DNA from 2 places in the Legionella busanensis genome. Region 2 is predicted to be linked to the other one. Evidence: riboswitches for the same ligand, from Rfam matches in the RefSeq annotation. Region 2 holds a riboswitch; the other holds the start of a gene.

Region 1 (3,427 bases), 390 kb from region 2:
TGTAATTAAAGAAATTGGAAATTGCTCTCTTGTAAGTGATATTAACGGACTAATAATTCAAGAAGTTATGGCAAGCGCAGTAGGAGATTAGTAAGATGTTATCTAATTCTCATGAAGCCTTTATACCTTTGCAAGCTACAACTACTTTTTTATATAAACCTCATAATTGGTTAGCTAAGATTAATTTTATTAATCACCTAGTTTTATTTAATGATTTGATAATTGTTGTCATGGCTGAGCGAGGCGGTGGTAAAACATCATTTGTGCATTTATTACAAGAAAATTTAGACCTAGAAATAAATGTAAATCTTATTGACGCAAAAACACCTTTAGCTGAGGCACAAATTTTAACTGAGTTAGAAAAATTTTGTAAGCAGCCTAAATGTATTAAACCGCAATTAAGCGAATTAGTTAAAGAAGTTAATACGATTAAAAAGCATATTTTAATTATTATTGACAATGCTCACTGCCTAAAGGAAGATTTTTTAAAAAGTTTGTTAGAAGAAGTAAGAAAATATCAACATAATTTTTTTCATATTTGCTTGGCAACAGATTTTTCACTAAATCCACTGCTTAATTCATTACATAGTGATTCTTATAAAGATTTAATCCACACAATTGAACTAGGACCTTTAAGTAAAAAAGAAACGAGAAAATATCTATTAAAAAAATTGCCTGTATCTAGAGGGATAAGTAAAAATTTAACTGATAAGTGTCTAAATGAATTTTATAATTTAACCAGCGGCCAAATTGCTCAGATAAACGCCCATTTAGATGCTTTTTTTAAATTAAATAAAACAAATCAGTTACCTTTATTAAAGTCTATTAATTTCATGGGTGGTTTATTTTTCTTAGCGTTACTTATTGCCTATGTAGGAAAGATTAAATTTAAGACGTATGAAACTTCAGCCTCACAATTTTCTAATTCTTTTAAACCTATTTTAGTTGCAGAGAATCAAAATATTATACAAGAGCCATTAGTGCAAAATAATCAAGTTACTATTTCAACTAAAAAATCAATAGACCAGGCTTTAGAACAATTTTTTATCAATGAAGAAGTTTCATCAGCCTATGTTAATCATTTGCATTTTATTAATGAAGAAGTGAGTAAAATAGCGCAAGCTGTTCTTATAGAGGAATCTGAATTATCCTTTTTGAAATCTAACTTACAGCCAATAAATAATTTTTTTGAAACAAAATTAGCTCCTAACACGATGCCTGAAAATTCATATTTTACAATCCAATTAGGCGCTGGACCTGATAAAGAAAAATTAAAGCATTTTTTATTAAAGCACATGATTTCGGATGCTCAAATTAACCATGTTAAGCTAAATGGAAAAGACTGGTTTATTGTCACTTTAGGTCAATATAGTCAAGTTAAACAAGCAAAAATGGCATTAAATCATTTAAATCCCAAACTTTTAAAACTTAAACCTTGGGTGAGAAAACTACCTTCGACTTCTCTTTCATAGCACTACTTTTTGGAACGGTTTTCATGGCTTGTTTCATACGTTTTAAACCATGTTTTGTACGAGTATGTTGTAATATCTTAAGCCAGCTATAATAACCATAAAGTGCCATGAAGGTATAAAGTGTCATTAACAAAGCATGAAAAGGAATTTGTTTTTGCCAATATAAATAAGCATAAATTGCATCAGTAAAAAACCAAATTAACCAAGTCGCTATAAACTTATAACACATGAGCCACTGACCTACTAAACTTAGTGACGTTGTAAGAGCATCAAGTGTCGCTATATCTGAATTTGTAAAGTAAATTAATGCAAAATAGATAGTTAAAAAGAGGGCGCTAATAGCGATTAAAAGTAAAAGCCATTGATTCAAGTTTAAGGTAAGAATTGATTGATAGCTATTTTTATTTGTATGACGCCAATAAAACCAACCATAACAAGTGGTAATAAAATAAAATAATTCTAACACCATATCAGCGTAAATTCCTTTCTGCCAATAAAGCCAACTATTTAAGCTTATAGCTACTAAGCTGATTAACCATGCAGAACTATGTAAGCGAATAAAATAAAAGGTTGCTAAAAATGAAGTAATGGCACCAAAAATATCTAAAAACATAACTAAATCCCTACGACGGCATGACCCGAACAGGTTCAATGGGTATAGTCTCAGCCTATAAATAAATTACCTAAAACTAGGTAGGTTTATTAAGAGGCACCCCTTAAGCAGAAATGTAACAAAAATTAGGCAATAAAAGCAAATAGTTAAATGAAAATTTCATTAATTTCTGATAGGCTTATATTATAGGAATTTAAGGGAGATTAGGATGTATAAAAGAGTAATGTTTGCCACTGATTTTGACGAAGTGGGTATTAAAGCTGCTCAAAAAGCGAAGAAAATTGCTGATGAAAATAATGCTGAGCTACTATTAGTTCATGTGGTTGAGCCTATTCCAGCTTATGCTTATCCAGGTTTTGCAGGCTTTGCAGAAGTAGAGGTTTCTATTCGTGAGCAAGCTGAAAAAGAATTAGCTTCACTCGCTAGAATGTTAGGTGTCGATGAGGCACATTGTATGATTGAATATGGCTCAACCAAAAATGAAATTTTGCGGGTGGCTAAAGAAAAAAATATTGACCTTATTGTAACTGGTAGCCATGGTAAACATGGGCTTGCATTACTATTAGGCTCAACAGCCAATGCAATTTTGCACGGCGCTGAATGCGATGTGTTGATCGTAAGGCCGGTTACCGATCAAACTTAATCGCCTAGATTCCGCGAACAAGTCGCGGAACGTAGGCGGAGGTTAGAAAAGTTAACCTCCTTGGCTTTAAAAACAGTAACAAGGCTATTCTTTTATCTATGTAGGCTGCTTTCTACCTATGTGAGCTATTCCTCTATCTCTAGATTTACCCTATACCTACGTTCCGCGGCTTGTCCGCGGGATCCATAGGCAGCGTTAGATTCTAGGTATAGCGAATAAATCGAGGCACGTAGGTAGGTAAAATTAGGTAGAGCTCAATGCATTAGTAATTATTATTCTGCCAATAAGGCATCAACTTTAGCAGCGCAAATAAAATCATTCATTGTAAGGCCCTTTAGCGCATGAGTCATAAAATTAACATGACAATAGTTATAACCAACTTCTAAATCCGGATGGTGGTTTTCAGTATTAGCTATCCAGGCTAAGGCATTAACAAACGCCATGGTTTCATAAAAATTATGAAACTTAAGAGAACAAGTTATTTTTTTATTATCAGTTGAAACTTGCCATTTACTATTAAGTTGAGGCATTAAATTACTTATTTGTTGACTATTTAGAGCTTCTCCAATTCCTTCACAGGATTGGCAGTGTTTTTGTTTTAATTCGCTGTTCATAAGGTATTCCTCACTTTCTAAGAATAATTGCTAAATTTTTAAGAAAATGTGTATTTTGTTCAGGTAAACCTACACTTACTCTTAA
Region 2 (3,427 bases):
TCCTGAACTTAAGACAGTTTTTGAATTAAGTTCATTGCAAAAACTGGACTTAAGCCTAAAATTTTTACAAGTTATGTTTAGGCGAGAAGAATTTTATCTAAATTTAAGAGAAAGTTTAGGCTTTTTATGAGGAGGGTCATCCTCTAAAATAGTTGGCCTAAAAAATGTAGAAGCAGCCGCTTTTAAGGTATTAATTTGATTAGGTACTATCTTTGTTTTAAATGCGACAGTTTCCTTAAGAGATGCTTCTAGTACGTATTTATCTATGTAATTAATAATATCATCTGTCTGAAAAATGCCCTTCCTTTTAAGAGCAGGCTGAATCTCACGAAACCAGATGCGTATAGCAGGACTATGCAACCATTTACCCGCTAAATTCTCACTAATATTATAAAATTGCATTAATTGTGCAGTTTTAATAGCAGTTCGTGTATATAATTTTTCTAAGCAATAGTACGCTTTATCATAAGCTAGGCCATAAGTTCCCATTAATTGTTTAATAATGGATGATTTATCTTTTACTTCGTTAATATCATACACATGTTCAGCATACATGAGGCCATCCTTTTTGATAGCCTTTACCAGGTTTTTTATAAGTTTTTCATCTTGAATAAAAGATAGAGTATGTAGTGCTAGGGATTCATTTAGAAATCGATGACTACAATAGCCTTTATCATCCATGTCATTTAAACCAACTAAGTGATTACCCAACAGATCTGGTAATTCTTTAGCTTCATAATATTTCGCTAATAAAGTCATATGCCCGCCTTGAGCTGCACGCAGAAGAGTTGACTCTAAAATCTTATTTTTTGCAGTTAGAGTCTCTAGGTAACTAGAAGGTTTAACTAAATTTAAATTAACTGCTAATAATTGCTCCACCTGGGTGCTGTCACCAACCCATACTTTAGCGTTAAGTTGTTTTAAAGGATCAAGATTGATTTTAGCTAGTTGATTGAACGTTTTTCTTCGTCTTTCAGGCGTTAGTATTTTAAAATGTTCTAAGTTAATATTAATTTGAAATTGTTTTTTTAATTTTTCTGCAGCTTCAATTTGAGAATTTTCAATTAATGCTTGTAGAACATATTCCGGACCTGCGCCAAATTGATTAATAAGTTTGAGTGCTTCGTCAGTATGGCCATCTGATACTAATTTTGCAGCAACAGTAGAAAAATTCTCATTGTTTTGTTTTTCATCAATACATGCTCCTTGATTTAATAATAATGCTAATGCTTGATCATCATTATTTAAGGCACATTCATACATTTGGTTAAAGAAAGACATTTTAAAACATCCCATAAAGCAAAGTGCTAGAGATTATCGTTTCCTTAATTTTTTATAAAGAGATTTTATTGACACGATGTAAAAAATTTAAGCCTATTCTTGTCCTTTCTTTTTTCATCTAAATAAAATTGACATAGTCATAGAGTTGATTTAGGATTTTGAGCTTAAATCACCAGGGGTGCTTTGAATTTGCAAAGCTGAGAAATACCCTTATAACCTGCACTGGATAATGCCTGCGGAGGGAGAGTGAGTTTTGTTAGATTAGGCTTCTTATCTAGTCATTCATTGCTCTTTTTTCTCCAAAGTTAGGAGAATACAATGAATATAGCTGCTCTTGATCTTTGCTTAGTCACGCAAATAAATAATCAATCTATAGATGCCTATCTTCAATTTGTTGAATTAGCTGTAAAAGGTGGTGTTACCTTAGTTCAATTGAGAGATAAGGTTAATCCTTTATCTAAGATACGTCCCTTAGCACTTGCATTAAAATCCTTACTAACTAGATTACACATTCCATTTATTATTAATGATCATGTTACGCTCGCCTTAGAAATTGATGCAGACGGGGTGCATATAGGTCAGTCTGATATGCCGCCTCTAGAAGCTCGTCGTTTACTTGGGCCAACTAAAATAATTGGCTATTCTGTTGAATCTTACGCTGAACTTACACGCGCCAACCAATTAAACTGCATAGACTACATTGCTGCTAGTGCAGTATTTCCTAGTCAAACTAAAACTGATTGTAAAACCATTTGGAATTTAGATGGCTTAAAACAACTTGTAACACTTTCTAAACATCCTGTTTTAGCAATTGGAGGAATAAATGTTCACAACGTCATGCAAGTTATCAGGCATGGTGCCTGTGGTGTTGCTGTTGTTAGTGCACTTCATGAGCAGGCAAATCCGTTCTTTGTTGCAAAAGAATTAATTCGCAATATTTCCAAGGGGAAATTTAATGCAGTATGAAGCAGTCCATATGATGGTAAAACGTATTAAAGAAAGAAGACCTCTGATTTTAAATATTACCAATCAAGTTACAATGGAATTTGTTGCTAATGGATTATTAAGTTTAGGGGCTTCCCCTATAATGACTTTGGCGATGGCTGAAATGGCCGCTTTGATTCATTTAGCAGACGTAGTCATCATTAATATCGGTACCCTCAATGATGAGTTTGTTGCTTTATGTGATAAAGCTTGTTTTGTCGCTAATGAATTAGGTAAACCTATTATTCTTGATCCAGTTGGCGCTGGGGCAAGTTTATATCGTACAGAAACATGTTTACATTTATTAAAGCATTATCAGTTTTCTATCATACGTGGTAATGCCAGTGAAATTGGTGCGCTGTGTAATTTTAATCAGATAACTAAAGGGGTTGATACAAGTATTACTACAGCAGAGATTATAGAGGCAGCAAAATATCTTTCAGTAGATAAGCAGACAGTCATTGTTATTAGCGGTCAAACTGATGCCGTGATGCAAGGTGATCAAGTTACCTTATTGCATAGAGGTTCTGACATAATGCCTTTAATTACAGGGTCCGGTTGTTTGTTAACAGCTGTCATAGGCGCATTCCAAGCAGCACATGATAACCCTTATCTTGCTGCTTGTGCAGCTGTCATGTTTTATGGAGTTTGTGGTGAGCTTGCTGCTCCTGTGGCAGAAGGCCCAGGTTCTTTTAAAGTTAATTTTCTAGATGCCCTAGCAAAGTTTCCAAAGCGAGGTGATTATCATGAATAATAATCTTGCTTGTGTTTTAAGCATTGCAGGAACAGACTCTTCTGGCGGCGCTGGAATTCATGCTGATATTAAAGCGATTTCAGCTACTGGAGGCTACGCTGCAACCGTAATTACCGCCTTAGTTGCGCAAAATACCCAGGGTGTGCAATTCATTCAGCCTGTTGCTGCAGATTTTGTTCAAAAGCAACTGATATCTGTCTTAAGTGACTTATCTATTCAAGCTATTAAAATCGGTATGTTATACGATGAATATATTATTGATATTGTTTATCAAACGTTACAAAAAGTTAAACATATACCAATTATACTTGATCCAGTCATGCTTGCTAAAGATGGCTCTTGTTTATTGCAATTAAAAACGCTTAAGCAGCTTAAAGAAAAACTATTAAGTTCAGCTTATTTAATTAC

What was found. A riboswitch is a leader RNA that binds a small molecule or an ion and turns the genes downstream of it on or off. The one in region 2 is predicted to bind thiamine pyrophosphate.
Positions count from the first base shown of each region.
Region 1: another riboswitch for thiamine pyrophosphate. It lies ahead of pnuC (nicotinamide riboside transporter PnuC); the one in region 2 lies ahead of thiE (thiamine phosphate synthase).

Region 1 is NZ_UGOD01000001.1:882,496-885,922, forward strand. Features, by position in the region: gene aroB (3-dehydroquinate synthase) at 1-91, shown strand, start outside; gene DYH30_RS04035 (AAA family ATPase) at 96-1,472, shown strand; gene pnuC (nicotinamide riboside transporter PnuC) at 1,429-2,085, opposite strand; TPP riboswitch at 2,075-2,199, opposite strand; gene DYH30_RS04045 (universal stress protein) at 2,294-2,728, shown strand; gene DYH30_RS04050 (4a-hydroxytetrahydrobiopterin dehydratase) at 3,001-3,342, opposite strand; gene hisC (histidinol-phosphate transaminase) at 3,353-3,427, opposite strand, start outside.
Region 2 is NZ_UGOD01000001.1:1,272,198-1,275,624, forward strand. Features, by position in the region: gene DYH30_RS05770 (hypothetical protein) at 94-1,281, opposite strand; TPP riboswitch at 1,446-1,543, shown strand; gene thiE (thiamine phosphate synthase) at 1,600-2,247, shown strand; gene thiM (hydroxyethylthiazole kinase) at 2,237-3,019, shown strand; gene thiD (bifunctional hydroxymethylpyrimidine kinase/phosphomethylpyrimidine kinase) at 3,012-3,427, shown strand, end outside.